DNA from 2 places in the Paenibacillus sp. J22P59 genome. Region 1 is predicted to be linked to the other one. Evidence: riboswitches for the same ligand, from Rfam matches in the RefSeq annotation. Region 1 holds a riboswitch; the other holds the start of a gene.
What was found. A riboswitch is a leader RNA that binds a small molecule or an ion and turns the genes downstream of it on or off. The one in region 1 is predicted to bind thiamine pyrophosphate.

Region 1 (7,917 bases):
TGCAGCTTCTGTCTGTGACAGCTCCGTCCCATCCTTTGCGCTCATCACTGGATCAACTACAACCCTAACAATAGAATAGTCACTAAGCTTCTGAGCTACTTTCTCTACCGTTGTTGCCTCTTGCAGCATCCCTGTTTTAATCGCATCTACTCCAATATCGGACAATACGGATTGAAGCTGCGCATCCACTGCTTCAACAGGAAGCTTATATACCGCTTGTATGCCCAAGCTGTTCTGAGCGGTGATTGCTGTAATGACACTCATCCCGAATACATCCAGCTCCTGGAATGTCTTCAAATCAGCCTGAATTCCTGCCCCGCCGCCTGAATCGGAGCCCGCTACCGTCAGTACCCTCGGACGACGCCCCTGCCTGCTCATCGTCGTACTCCCTTTGCAAACCCCGCACTGAATCGTTCAGGCGCAAAGGGGGCGAGCGGCAGAATAGACGGCTTATCCTCTAATAAATCCACTGCCAGCTTCGCTGTGACTGGGCTAAGCAGAATTCCATTACGATAATGACCCGTTGCCATAACAATATAAGGCATATGGGGCACTGAGCCGATCAAGGGCAAGCCATCGGTAGTTGCCGGACGAAGCCCTGCCCACCGCTGCTCTGGCACTCTGCTGCTCAGGAATGGCAGCATCCGCTCCGTGCTCTTAATCAATCGGGCAATGCCGCGCTCGGTCACACTGGTATCATAGCCTGCGACATCCTCAGAGGCTCCGCAAACAAGGCTTCCATTATTTTTTCCGACCCAATAGGCTTGACTCGAGAAAACCATATGGTTCAACTGAGGAGCTGCATTCCTATAGGAGCATATTTGTCCACGAATGGGATGCACAGGGATATGCAGGCCAACCAGCCGCTCAAAAGCTCCACTCCATGCCCCTGCACAAATGATGAGTTGATCCGCATAAAGAGGCTCCGCCGCAAGCTTGGTCTCTACATGGATGACGCCGCCTGCTCCAGCAGCTGTTACTCCAATCAGCTCTCCTGCTTCCGCGATCATTCGTACCCCTAGCTTTCGGCATGCCAGCTCCAAAGCCTCAACAAGCTTCGGCGCATAAATATGGCTCTCTACCGGGGACATAATAGCCGCAACAGCCGTCGATGCCAGCTCAGGCTCCAGCTCCCTCAATGCCTTTCCCTCAACAAGCTCAGCCTTTGCTCCCCATTCATTCTGCCATAGCATGCGAGAGTGAAGCGGCAATAGATCTGCTTCGTGCAGCACAATGCCGAGGCTGCCGCTTCGTACAAGCTCCGCGTCTATGCCGGAGCATTCCTTCACCTCTTCTGCCCAGTTCTTGAAAAGCTGCAAGCTCGCATGGCTCAATCGAAAAAAAGCATCCGGCTGCTCCGTATTTTCTGAGAAAGGAGCCAGCATTCCAGCTGCCGCCCCAGATGCTTGCCCCCCAAAGGTTCCCAGCTCAACAAGCGTTACCTGCATCCCTCTGCGTGCGGCTTCGAACGCACAGGAGAGTCCAATAATTCCACCCCCAAGCACGATAACCGATTGCATCATTCGTATAAGCCTCCGACGCTAGAGAATAGCGAGCCTGCCCAATCACTGCTTGCCGATGCATAAGGCTTCTTCGGTATCCGTCCTGCATGCCATGCCAATCTTCCTGCTTCGATGGCTAAACGGAATGCCTGTGCCATGGCAATCGGATTTTTGGCCTTGGCTACTGGCGTATTAGCTAATACGCCCGAAGCTCCCAGCTCCATTGCTTGGGCAGCGTCTGCCGCTGAGCCAATACCAGCATCCACGATGATCGGTACGCTCGCCTCTTCTACAATCAGACCCATATTATAAGGATTAAGAATGCCCAGCCCTGTACCAATTGGCGAGCCTCCAGGCATAACAGCAGCTGCTCCAGCCTCCTCTAGTCTTTTGCACAATATAGGATCATCCGAAGTATAAGGAAGGACAACGTAACCTTCCTTCACAAGAAGCTCAGTCGCACGAAGCGTTTCCACCGGATCAGGCAAGAGCGTCCTTTCATTGCCGCTGATCTCTACTTTGATCCAATTGCCAAGCCCTGCTCCGCGTGCAAGACGAGCAATGCGCACCGCTTCCTCCGCCGTTCGGGCACCTGAGGTGTTCGGCAAATAAATCTGCTCTCTATCCCCCAAATGCTGAAGCACCGAATCGTCCTCCACACTATCAAGATTAACTCTGCGAACGGCGAACGTGATCACCTCTGAGCCTGATGCAGCAAGCGCCTGTTGAAGAACGGCCGGACTTGGGAATCGACCAGTACCAATAAAAAAACGGGAATGCAATTTTTTGCCGCCTATCATTAATGGATCATTCATGCCTATGCTCATGCGCCATTCATCCTCCCCCTACGAAATGGACGAACTCGATCGCCGCATCCTCCCGCAGCGTTGTGCTTGCCCATCTCGAACGATCCACGATCTCTCCATCTAATTCAATGACGAGCCGCTTCTTCTCTTGACCAAGCTCCATCACGAGCTCCTCCACCGTACCTGCAGCTGTCAGCCTCACTCTGCCATTAAGCATAATTGGACGGGATACTTTGTGCATACGTGCCAAAAAGGCCCGACAGCTGGCTGCCGGATCATCGCTGCCGACAATAGCGGATACCGCGCATATCCGCTTCGCTCCTGCCGTGAGCACCTCTCCAACATTGTCCAGCGTAATGCCGCCTATAGCGACGAATGGAATCGTTATTTCCTGTACCACTTCAGCTATATAACTAGTCGTAACCGCGGTACGCCCTGGTTTCGTGCCAGTTGGATAGACAGGTCCTACTCCAATATAATCAGCGCCTGAGGCAGCCGCATGTCTCGCTTGTTCGATATGATGTGTCGATATGCCAATGATTCGATTTGGCCCTAGTAATTGCCTTGCCTCTTCAATGGACATATCGTCTTGCCCAAGATGAACACCGTCTGCCTGAACCTCCAGCGCAATATCCACATAGTCATTAATAATAAGCGGTACATTATAGCGCTTCGTCAGCTCGCGCAGCGCGTAGGCCTGCTCTACTATCTGTTTTTTATCAGCCGTTTTGTTCCTCAGCTGAACGATTTGGGCACCGCCAAGCAATGCCTGCTCCATTACTTCCAACATCGGTCTGCCGGGATGATAATTGTCCCCTGTAATCACATACAGCGATATCGCATCCCAATTCAACCTGCTCATACTTTATGCTCCTCCCTCTGCCTGCTGCTCGCATACTGCTTGCATAACTGGACGGCCACCCGCAAGTCTCCTGTCCCTTGCACCAGAACACGACCGTCGGGGAATAGAACCAATCTTAATCCTTCCGGAAGCTCAGCACGCAGCAAATATGGATTAGCCGTTACCTTGCAGCCCATTGCTCCGAGCTCCTCCTGCAAGCTGGATAATTCCAGCGCTTCTGGCATAGTCACCTGTACCATATCACGGCCGCATAACAAAGCAGGAATATACTCAGGATCCTGTTCATAATCATGCTCCTGCTTAAGCTTCTCGGAGTGAGCGGCTTCCTCTCTTCCAATAGGATGAGCGCTGCTCCCGCTTCCACAATAAGCGCATTCCGGCCGACAGACGGGCAGCCTTGATTCCTTGAGCCGGAACGACCACAGATCCATCGTAATCCAGGTGCTGCGAACGCTGCTGCGATTTCCCGTCAGCCATTTCAGCGCTTCTACCGCTTGCAGGGAAGCGATAAATTCCACAGCAGGTGAGATGACACCGAGCGTATCACAGGTGTCTCCCTCCTGCTCCTCCTCCATGCCTCCGATCAAGCAGCGAAGACAGGCTGTACGACCAGGCACGAGCGTCGCTGTCATTCCTTGTGCGCCTGCAATGCCGCCATATACAAAAGGAATGCTGCCTCTGTAGCATAGGTCGCTCAGCAGTAATCTAGTAGCAGTATTATCTGTACCATCGAGCACTAGATCAGCGCCAGCAAGCAAGGACGGAGCCGTCTTCTGATTCACCTCAAGTACGTAAGGCTTCACCTGCACCTCACTATTAATTCTCCGAAGCTTATTAGCGGCCGCGACAGCTTTGGGCATAGCCTCCAACGCATCCGCTTCATCGAAGAGCACCTGCCGCTGCAAATTGCTCGGCTCTACGAAATCACGGTCCGCTAGTCGCACCTCTCCTATCCCCGCGCGGACCATATGCTGTGCAAGAGAAGCGCCGAGCGCACCAGTCCCGACAATGACGACGCAAGCTTCCCCGAGCTTGCGCTGCCCTTCGTAGCGAATTGGAGCGAACCGAATTTGCCTGGAGTATCGCTCATTCAGTCGATCCTTAGTCATGATTGGCCCTTCCTCAAGCATAGATAGAGCTTCCGGCTGCTTTGAAGGCATCCGCTTTTTCCTTCATCCCTGCTTCAATCGCTTCCGTCGTTTCCAGCCCATTCTGCGCTGCATACTCACGAATATCCTGCGTAATCCTCATACTGCAAAATTTGGGTCCGCACATGGAGCAGAAGTGGGCTGACTTCGCGGCATCTGCCGGAAGAGTCTCATCGTGATAAGACATCGCTCTCTCCGGATCAAGCGACAGATGGAATTGATCGCGCCAGCGGAATTCAAATCTTGCCTTGGATAAAGCATCATCGCGCTGGCGGGCACGAGGGTGGCCCTTAGCCAAATCAGCCGCATGCGCGGCAATTTTGTAGGTGATTACGCCTTCCTTGACATCCTCTTTGTTTGGCAAGCCAAGATGCTCTTTAGGCGTTACATAGCATAGCATCGCTGTTCCGAACCAGCCTATCATAGCCGCACCGATTGCGGAGGTAATATGGTCATAGCCAGGAGCAATATCAGTCGTTAGAGGACCAAGCGTATAAAAGGGCGCTTCGTCGCATACTTCAAGCTGGCGATCCATATTTTCTTTGATCAAATGCATCGGGACATGACCTGGCCCCTCAATCATGACCTGCACATCATGCTTCCAAGCAATCTTCGTCAGTTCACCCAGCGTATCCAGCTCCGCGAACTGAGCAGCATCATTCGCATCAGCAATTGAACCCGGACGCAGTCCGTCTCCAAGGGAGAAAGAGACGTCATACGCCTTCATAATTTCACAGATTTCTTCAAAATGCGTATACAGAAAGTTTTCCCTATGATGCGCCAGGCACCATGCCGCCATGATCGACCCGCCGCGAGAGACGATTCCTGTTACACGCTTTGCAGTCAGCGGTATATACCTCAGCAGCACGCCTGCATGGATTGTGAAGTAATCAACACCTTGCTCTGCCTGTTCAATCAGCGTATCCCGGAATACTTCCCAGCTCAAATCCTCGGCTTTCCCATTAACCTTTTCCAAAGCCTGATAAATAGGCACCGTACCGACGGGAACCGGTGAATTGCGAACGATCCATTCGCGCGTAGTATGTATGTTTTTCCCCGTCGACAAATCCATAATGGTATCCGCGCCCCAGCGCGTTGCCCAAGTCATCTTCTCAACTTCTTCCTCGATGGAGGAAGCGACAGCCGAATTGCCGATATTCGCATTGATCTTCACATGGAAATGACGGCCGATAATCATCGGCTCGCTCTCCGAATGGTTAATATTCGCTGGAATAATCGCACGTCCCGCAGCCACCTCTGAGCGAATGAATTCAGGCTCCATTCCTTCACGAATCGCGATATATTCCATCTCTGGCGTCACAATACCTTGACGGGCATAATGCAGTTGAGTAACATTCGCACCCAGCTTGGCGCGCAGCGGACGCTGGGTAATGGGGAATAGCTCTGCACCCTTATCTATAACCTTCTCCTCTGTCGAGAAGCCATTATCCTCCGGGCGTGCTGTACGCCCATCATACACCTCGACATCGCCCCGCTCCTCAATCCAATTCTTGCGCAGCAGCGGCAAGCCTTCTCTTATATTCGTTTGAAAGTTGGTATCGGTATAAAGGCCGCTCGCATCATAGACCCGGATTGGCTCATTTGGCTGAACCTCGCCGTTACGCCCTGTACTTGCCTCAAGGGCAATTTCTCTCATTGGCACTTGAATATCTTCTCTGGAGCCGCTTACGTATACTTTCCGGCTTCCCGGCAATGGCGTCGTTAATATTGGCATAAAAAAAACCTCCCCATGGAATATGAAAATCCCACTAGGAGGTATGCTTGCATTCATAAAAGTGATTCGCCTTCTTCTGAAATACAGCAGCTTAGCCTACATTGCCAGATTGATACCGGCGTTGTCGTCCTGCTAAGGCACAACGTCGTTCGTTATCACAAGGCAAATGGGACCTTATCGCTTCTTCGTATTTCTCCGGCAGCGGCAATAAACAAATAGACCGCTCCGGCGAAGGGGCGGTTGAAGTGTGCGGACCATGCAAACGGACCATTCCTAACGTCTAGGAATGAGTAACGCTCACAGTAAGGGGCACAATTCCACTTTCCTACGCTGGCATAACCCAGATCAGGTTCAAAGGGACCAAAGCAGATGCTTTATCTCAGCCCATAAAGGCGCCCCTAGTGGATTTCCTGGTTCGACTATACCCTCTAGCAAAGCGCCTTGTCAATTAAATTTTTCCAACTGTCAACGCTCCCGAAGCAGCTCCAGCCACCTCGCAGCCGTATGCTCCCAGGTAAACATAGCCTCGACTCTGGCACGGCTTTCGCGTCCCATAGCGTCCCTTAGCGACTCGTCCCTTAGCAGAATATCGAGCTTCTCGGCAAGCTCAGAGGCCAATTGCTGCTGGTCGATCAAATAGCCCGTAACCCCGTCCCGGATAATCTCTTTCATCCCGCCTGCACGGGTTGCAATGACTGGCATTCCGGTTGCCATTGCCTCTACATTCACAAGCCCGAACGCTTCTCTCTGTCCTGAAGGCACAACGGCAATGTCAGCAGCAGAGAACCAATCTGGCACTTCCGTGTAGGGAACATAAGGAACGAACAATACGTTGCTCTTACATTGATTGCCCAACCTAATTAGCTTACGGGAATAAGCGGTTGAGCGATGTGAGCCATAATAGGGACTGCCCACAACGACTACCAGCAAGTCTGGGTAGTTCTTAGCCAGCCTCGGCATGATCCGCAGTAAATGATGTACGCCTTTGAGCGGAATCAACCGTCCGATGAAGATAACTACTTTGCGTCCACTCACCCATTTACGTTCCCGGATCGCCTCTCTCAGCAAGCTGCCGCTCAATGTAAAGCGCGAAGGAAATCTCTCAATATCGACCCCGGGATAGACGACACGCAGCTTGTCAGCAATCTCCGGCACTTTTCGTGCTACCGTTCGTAACAAGAACTCACTATTTACAATAATTTTATCCGCTGCTCTCAGACTGCGCCGCAGCTTGTCGAAGGAGATATACGAGGGAGCTATAAACGTCGATGAATGGAGATTAAGCCATATTTTCGCAGATGGGCAGCTTCGTTTCAGAGTTAGAACGTATTGCGGACGGTTCTCCACTTGAATGTATTGTGGATCAAATCGACGAATGGCACGCGCTACAGCTGCGACATAGGCTGATTTGCTTCTCGCATCATAACGCTCGCATACCACATTGTTGATCAAGCCCGTCCGAGACAAATGACGTACTGCTCTTCCGTAAATACGAGGCTCGATATGCGGTTGCAGAAGCGGTACGAATTTTTCTACGACTCTCTCGACAGAGCTGCTTCTAGAGGACGGTATAGGGAATGATCCCGGCGTAACGAACGCTACTTTCGTTGGTGCCACTTCGCGCGTATGCCTCCTACTCTTTTTGCAGTTAGCATACGTTGCAACATACAGACTTGCCACATAGGCAGGACTAGCCTACTTCCATAAAGACAAGCCAACCCTCGACAACGTATAAATGGATAAGTAGGCACTGCCCGCAAGAAAGAAAGGATTAAGCAAAAAAGCATGAATTTCCGTCATGAACACCGTCCCATCCGCAAGAACCCGCAGTGTAGTAGCGGCGATAATCACGATGACCACAAAT
Region 2 (7,917 bases), on a different contig from region 1:
AGACGGCTGCAAAAACGCGAGTAGGCATAAAGCCTTTAGACGACATGAGCATAAAATAACCAAGCCCTCTCTGCGCGCCGATCCACTCAGCTACTACTGCGCTAAGCACCGCGTAGGAAGCCGCAATTTTGAGGCCAGAAAATAAATGGGTAACGGAGCCGGGCAACTCCAAGCGCCAGAACAGCTGCCATTTGGAGGCCCCGATCATCCTCATATAGTTGCGCAGCGAAGCATCGGTATCTTGCAGACCGGATAAGATCGCAATCGAAATCGGAAAAAAACAGACAAGCCAGACTAGAATCAGCTTAGGCAGTACGCCGTATCCGAGCCAGATAGTAAGCAGCGGGCCTATAGCTACTATTGGCACATTCTGTGACAAGACGAGCAGAGGATAAAGCGCCTTTCGAGCACCTGGGATAAGATGCAGCGAAGCGGCGAGCACAAAGCCCGCCGCAGCACCTCCTAAGAAACCAAACAGCATTAGCTGTACCGTTGCTCCTGTATGTTCCATCAGCCTCGGCCAGATCTGAATCGCTTCTTTTGCGATTGCAAGCGGTGAAGGAAGCTTCCATGCCGGTATGTCTCCCCACACAACAGCTGCCTGCCAAATAACGAGGAGAGCGGCCAAGACGACAGCTGGAGGCCATACGCTGGCAAAATGTTTTCCTTTATTGTCCATCTGGGTATTTCTCCAGCAATCGTCCCATCGAAGCTCCTGCCGTTGGATTATATAAAATTTTCACTTGTGATATAACAGACGGGCAGCCGATCTCTGCCATCGCTTCATTCATGTCCTGAATAATGCCCATTAGCTCGGAGAGATCTCCTTCCATCGTTGTCTCAAGCGGCGCAACCCGATAAGGGACACCTGATGCTTTAATGACTTCAATAGCCTTGTCGACATAAGGATAGACACTCTCACCGCCCGGTGTCGAAGGTATAATCTGAATGCTTACTAGTGCGTTTGCCATCATGATTGCTCCTTTGTTGTCTTATTATTAAGATTGTTTTTCAGGCAAAAATTCATTTGTGAACGCTTTGTCAGCATCCAATTCCTGCTCAAGCAGCTTGTGCTCGAACATCCATTCCGCGTAGTTCTCCCATACCTCCAGCTTCTGCTCGCCCCAGCGGGAAGCATCATCCTGATATTTCGGGCTCAGCCATTTCTGGCTCGCACGCACAAGCTCCGGGTTAAGATCCGGCTCAGCCTTGATCAACACCTCTGCTGCATCCTCCGGATGCTCAATAGCATACTGATAGCCTGCTGCTGCTCCAGCAACGAATGCCTTCACAAGCTCTGGCTGATCCGCAATCATCTTCTCGCTTGTCGTCAGCACTGGCGTATAATAATCCAGCTTGTCACTATAATCGGTCAAATAAACCATGTTCAGCTTCTCGCCCCGCAGCTCGGCCTCTACGCCTGTCCATGCATAATAAATCCAAGCAAAATCAATATCACGCTTAACTGCTGTGAAGAAATCAGCATCGCCAATGCTCATAATGTTCACCTTGGATACATCGGCATTCTCCTCTTGCATCAGCGAGGCAATAACCTCAGCTTCTACTGGGGCTCCCCAGCCGCCATACGTATGGCCTTCAAACTTCTTAGGAGAATCAATTCCCTTATCCAGCGGGGAAGCAAAGCCGGATGTATTATGCTGAATAACTGCTGCCAAGGATACGATAGGCACACCCGCAATGCGAGCCATCGTCAGCGACTCTTGATAGCTCACGCCGAACTCTGCGCTGCCGGACGCCACCATTTTATCTGATCCATCCTGTCCCGGCTGGATAATTTCCACATCAAGTCCTTGCTCCTTGAAGAAGCCTTTATCTCGTGCTACATACAAGCCAGTATGATTCGTATTAGCAGTCCAATCCAGTACGACCTTAACCTTCTTCAACGCTTCTTCCGACGAGCCTGGTTCATTCTTGCTGTTCGCTCCGCAGCCTGCAACGAGCATCGCTATCGCGAGCAAGGCGATCATCGTCCTTCCATTTCTCCATGCCAATAAGCTCTGTCTCTTCATTACGCAACTCTCCTTCTCCACAGTACAATGATGTTATGACGATGCATGAACGGCTCCCTGGATCTCGCATAAGAACAACAAAAAAACGCCCTTCTGATCAGAAGGACGCCAATAATCGGCTGCTGCCGCAAACGTTCTGCATAACTGCAAGCAGACACATTCACGCTTCGATTCCTACGCTGGCATTATCCAGATCAGGTGTAAGGGTCGGAATTATCATTGGAATTCCCTCTCAGCCAGCCTCAACCAGCTCCCCGGAACTATTCAGTTAGGTCAATAGCTATTATTATATCAAATCCCCTCTGAAAAGCTATACATAATTTTCCCGTACCGAATTGACGATCCGAAAAAAAGACAGCTCTGCTTGTAAATCGTAGGCAATCGCCGCTTTTTCATCCTGCGTAGGTTGCTGTCCATCAATCTGTCCGATTCATTGAATAGAATATAGTCGAGTGCATATCCGCTAATAACGAAAGAGGACTGAAGCCATTGGGACAAATAAAAAAAAGAAAAAAGCCTCCTAAGCCCTCTGCAAGAAAACTGCGCCGCAAATTCAAGGCAGGGGGACGGAAAAAAAAGCGTCAGACTATCAAGAAGCTGGCAAGGAGAAAAAAACGCCCCAAACGGCATAAAAAATTGCTGAAACAAAGCAGGTCGAAGAACCGGTCATCCAAGCCGGTCCATTCCAGGCATAAGGAATCCTCTAAGAGCAGCGGCATCAATATCGTCGGCTTCATTCATGCCGAGATGGGCATCGGTGAATCCGCGCGTCTTGCTGCTAGAGCCGTCGAGGCTGCTGATATTCCTTTTGGCATGATGAATTTCCCTTTAACTGTAGCCTCCAGAATGTCAGATATGAGCTGGGCTCACAAAATGATAGCCACACCGAAATATAATACGAATATTTTTCATATGAATGCCGATTATATGACCCCAGCCTTGGAGCACTTCGGCAATGACTTGTTCCACAACCGCTATAATATCGGCTATTGGCACTGGGAGCTGCCTGATTTCCCAGATGAGTATGTCCCTGCCTTCAACCTCGTTCAGGAAGTATGGGTATCCACCCGGTTCGTGTCAGAGTCCATCTCGCTCAAGTCAACCGTCCCTGTCATTACAATTCCTCACGGGGTTGAGGTGACAACAGACCCTGCTATAACCAGAGATACGCTTGGCTTGCCGAATGACCGCTTTCTGTTCATGACGATGTACGATGTACAGAGCTCCACCTTGCGTAAGAACCCGCAAGCCGTTATCGAAGCATTCCAGCAAGCCTTTGACAAGAATGATGCAAGAGTCGGGCTCGTATTGAAAATTAATAATACGAACTTCCGACCGGAGGATCTGATCCCGCTACGTCAGCTCGCTTCAGAACAGCCTAATATTTATTTGATCGACCACGGGCTAGCCAGGCTGGAGGTTAACTCCTTGCTCCAATGTTGTGATTGCTTCGTGTCTCTTCATCGTTCAGAAGGCTTTGGGCTTGGCTTAGCGGAAGCCATGTATTTGGGCAAGCCGGTTATTGGCACCAACTGGTCGGGCAATACCGATTTTATGGACGCCTCGAACTCCTGCCCGGTGAATTATGAGCTTGTCCAGCTTGGACAGGATTGGGGACCGTACAAGAGCTACCAGACTTGGGCCGAGCCAAATGTGGCCCATGCAGCAGAATACATGCGTAAGCTTGTTCATGAACCGGAATGGCGAACAGTCATTGCAGCGAACGGTCAACAGACGATTCATACTCATTTTTCACCGCTGGCCGTCGGACAAAAAATAAAAGCCCGGTTGACCGAGCTTTCCTTGTTATGAATGTGGTCAGACCTTGATACGAAGTAATTTTCCAGCTGTATCAAGGTCTGCTATCCTTAAGCTCCGCTCGCCAATAATTCAATAAATCCTCCATTGTTTGCGCGAATGGAATTTCTGGATGCCAGCCGGTTTTGGCATGAAACTTGGAATAATCACCCACCAGTACCGTAACATCAGAAGGCCGAAGACGTGCTGAATCCTCTTCAATCGTAATAGAGACTGTACTGAAGCTTAGCAGCGTCTCAAGCATTTCTCCAATCTCGCGGCAGCTTCCAGAGGCGATGTTATAGACTTCCCCCGCATCACACTCGCGCAGAGCGAGCCGATACGCTCTCACTACATCTCGTACATCCGTGAAGTCCCGCTTCGCCGCCATATTGCCTACGTACAGAATGGGCGGCTTCAGCCCTCTCTCAATCTCAACAATTTGCTTGGCGAAATTCGAAGTGACGAACTGCTCCCCGCGCCTTGGCCCCGTATGATTAAAGGTTCGCGTACAGACGGTATGAAGCCCATACGACTTATAATATTGATAACCCAAATAGTTTTGGGCAATCTTGCTAACGGCATAAGGGCTGAGCGGCCTAAGAGGATTCGTTTCCTTTATCGGCACCTCATGCGCTTCCACATGGCCATATTCCTCGCTAGAGCATACAATCAATAGCTTGCAGGCCAGACCTGAGCGCCTCACTGCTTCCATCAAATGAATTTGCCCTGACAAATTATTATTCATTGTCTCGACTGGCGACAGCCAGGACTCAGGCACGAAGCTTTGCGCCGCTAAATGATAAATAAGATCAGGTTTCACCTCATTAATAAGCTTTTCCACAGCCGAAGAATCCGTCAACTCACACTCATACAGGCGAAGCGCCGGCAGTAGATGGTGAATGTGCTTCCTTGAGCTGTGGCTGCGAATCGTTCCTATCACCTCATCTTGATGACTGAGCAAATGCTCCGCAAGATGGCTTCCAACAAATCCGGATACTCCTGTAATTAGTGCTTTCATTGTTTTCGATCCTCCTCCCAATCGATGGCTGCGATAGCCTGCTTCACCTTCTGTTCCTCATCTTTGCGGCAAATAAGCAGCCCTTCCTGTGTAGACACGATTATAAGATCTTCCACGCCAATAACGATAATTCGTTGATGCTCTGAATAGATAATACTATTGTGCGTGGAGAACGCATGTATAGGACCGAACTGCAAGTTCCCCTCTTCATTTGTCTTGAAGATTCTCTCCAATGAGGTCCATGTTCCAACATCATCCCAAGTAAACGCAATGGGGATCGTGTAGAGCAGGCTTAGCTTCTCAACAACAGCGTAATCGATTGACAGCTTGGCTAGCTCGCCATAAGCTTGACGGAATGCAGCCCCTTCCAGCTCGAAGATAGACCACATCGTCGGTTGATACTCTCTCATATAGCCCGCAATGGTAGAGGGCTTCCATATGAAAATACCGCTGTTCCAGAACATATTAGAGGATTTAATCAGCAGCTCTGCTTTTTCCTTTGAGGGCTTTTCAATAAACGCTTTGACTTCCCTGATCCGCTGCCCATATTTCACCCCATACTCATCTGCCTCGATATAACCATAACCAGTCTCTGCCCTAGTCGGAACAATTCCCAGAGTAACTACAACTCCGTCATTAACTGCGGCTGTTTCGGCAATCCTCAGCGCTTCCATCAGTTCCTCCGAATCAGGTATATATTGATCAGAGGGTGCTGTGACAATGACCTCATCCATATTCATTCGCAAGAAATAATTCGCCGTTAACGCAATACAAGGTGCCGTATCTCGCTGCTCTGGTTCTACAATAATACGTCTGCTATCCAGCTCTGGAAGCTGCTCCTTTACGATAGGTAAATACATTTCACTAACAGAGACAAATATATCTTCAGCGGGTAAGCAGCTCCGGAATCGTTGGTACGTCTGCTGCAGCATTGTTGCATGCTCAGATGTCAGGGAGAGGAATTGCTTAGGCTTCTCCGTCGTGCTCCTCGGCCAGAATCTCGTCCCCTTGCCTCCTGCCATAATAACTGCCTTCATGCAGGCTCACCTCGAAAAGGTCTTCCTTCTATTAGAACTAATCTCATCATGATCTTAGCCGCAGCTCCTTCCTCCTGTTCATCGTGCTGGTTGATGGGAATGCATACTACCATCTTATGCTTTGATAGAGAGATTCTAATGGACGAATCACCTCTTATACACAAATTCAGGCATATACCAGCGCCCATAAGAGCTGCAAAGATACTGATAAAACTCTCTTTAATGAAGGAATTCCTCAAGAAGCTGTTTTAATCTGCAATCACACTCTCTATTTATAAAATGGACCTTTTTCATAGAGACAGATACCGTCACTCTCTCAGCCTTTCAACATATAATTTAGTATATTAAGCGAAAGGAGAGATTCTCATATGGGTGAAACAGGATTAACAGGACTTACAGGACTTACAGGACTTACTGGGCTTACAGGTGCAACAGGACAAACTGGGCCTACTGGACCTACAGGCGCTACAGGTGCTACTGGATTAACAGGACCTGCTGGACCAGGTTCAGCAACAGTCGGTGCGCAAGGTGCTGTAACCCCAATCCCTACTGCTGGCACAGCAGTATCTGCAGTAACTATTGCTGTCCCTGTCACTGCCACATCGAATCAAGTTATTGTAGAAGGTGTCGTAGATGTTAACATTTCCTTCACAGCTATTCTCGCTGTTGCACTGAATCCGACAATTACAGTCAACTTGCTGCAAGATGGTGCAATCGTCGCAACAACAGCTAGCCAGGATCTGCTTGCTATTACACTGCTTGGACTATTCGCTATCAACAGACCGATTCCAATCACGTACTTCAACGGTGGTCTTGCTGCAGGCACACACACTTACGAGCTTCAAGTTGTTGTCTCTGGCGTAGTTCTTGCTCTCGGTACGACAGCAACAATCACTTACTCATCACTTGCTGCAACAATTGGTACAGTCCCTGCGTAAATCAGTAGCGGCTCCGTCTACAATCGCCCCGCCCTTAACAGGGCGCGGCTACATATTTCCAGCAATACATTTACAGCAACGGCGCCTCGCCCTTCACGATAGAATCTGCCATATGTCCGAAGTCGAGGGCCACAGTGCCAGTTACTCTTGCGAGCTCCTCGGCGATCAATACCGCTGATATGCCTGAAGAGATTAAGGCTACGTCGAAGGCAAAGCTTTGCGCCAGCTGTGTTACTCTCGCTGCATCATTTACACCATGAACGGGAGCAATAATACCAGCTATGGACATGCCATGATTGGCTAATACCGTGGACAGCCTTTCCGCTAGATTGCCTATTAACAATATTCTTCTTCCTTGCAGAAGGCGCAATAAATGACCCGATTGATATAGCCCGTAATTAATGAGCGAATCCGTAAACGCTCTTCCTCTCCAATCTATGCCATACGCAGCGAATACGGCCGCTGCAAGAGGCTGATAGTTGCGTTGGCGCAGCTGAGGCACACCAATAATATCCGCTCGCTTCACAGCTTCAAGCAAGCGATCTCTTGTTGCTAGATCGGGCACCTGAATACCAGCATAAGGCAGGAAGCTGCCTTCCTCCTTAATCTCGCCAATCGTCATTACCGTCTCCTGCGCTAAGGTAAGCAGCTCGCCATCTCCCAGCCTCACAATCGAAAGCGGTGATCTCTCTCCGATAGCCTGAGCGATGCGCTCACTAATCTCATCCGGCGTCAGCAGACGTACAATTCTATCTCCCATAGCAGCGATACCCGCAGCTATAATCTGCTCGGTAGGCGTATCGGGCAGAATATGATGGCCTGGCATCATATTATCAATTATGGCGTCACCGCCCTCGTATCTGCCGAGCAGTATCCCCTTCCTATAGCCGGCCTGGTACTCTTCACTATTGCCTTTGTCCCTTGCAGAGGCCTCACCATCTTTGCTGGCGCCTGCTTCATAGCCCTTGGCGTAACCAGCCGTATGGCCGCTGTCAAAGCCATCGTTATACGTTAATGCTTTCGATTCCGTTAGCGGCTTCTTCTTTAGCAGGCTTCGTCTGCTTCCTATTGCCCTTCTTCTCTGCGGCCTATTC

Region 2: it holds a riboswitch for thiamine pyrophosphate, as region 1 does, so the genes downstream of both, AC50YO_RS07400 (ABC transporter substrate-binding protein) here and thiC (phosphomethylpyrimidine synthase ThiC) in region 1, are expected to answer to the same signal.

Annotation. Positions count from the first base shown of each region.
Region 1 covers NZ_JBXENX010000009.1:199,372-207,288, forward strand. The annotation lists gene thiD (bifunctional hydroxymethylpyrimidine kinase/phosphomethylpyrimidine kinase) at 1-378, opposite strand, end outside; gene thiO (glycine oxidase ThiO) at 375-1,523, opposite strand; gene AC50YO_RS17320 (thiazole synthase) at 1,520-2,329, opposite strand; gene thiE (thiamine phosphate synthase) at 2,337-3,170, opposite strand; gene AC50YO_RS17330 (ThiF family adenylyltransferase) at 3,167-4,279, opposite strand; gene thiC (phosphomethylpyrimidine synthase ThiC) at 4,293-6,053, opposite strand; TPP riboswitch at 6,359-6,463, opposite strand; gene AC50YO_RS17340 (glycosyltransferase family 4 protein) at 6,519-7,670, opposite strand; gene AC50YO_RS17345 (hypothetical protein) at 7,749-7,917, opposite strand, start outside.
Region 2 covers NZ_JBXENX010000003.1:438,565-446,481, reverse strand. The annotation lists gene AC50YO_RS07410 (ABC transporter permease) at 1-679, opposite strand, end outside; gene AC50YO_RS07405 (MTH1187 family thiamine-binding protein) at 669-971, opposite strand; gene AC50YO_RS07400 (ABC transporter substrate-binding protein) at 999-2,030, opposite strand; TPP riboswitch at 2,185-2,295, opposite strand; gene AC50YO_RS07395 (glycosyltransferase) at 2,520-3,842, shown strand; gene AC50YO_RS07390 (GDP-mannose 4,6-dehydratase) at 3,883-4,848, opposite strand; gene AC50YO_RS07385 (mannose-1-phosphate guanylyltransferase) at 4,845-5,885, opposite strand; gene AC50YO_RS07380 (hypothetical protein) at 6,254-6,823, shown strand; gene AC50YO_RS07375 (GT-D fold domain-containing protein) at 6,894-7,917, opposite strand, start outside.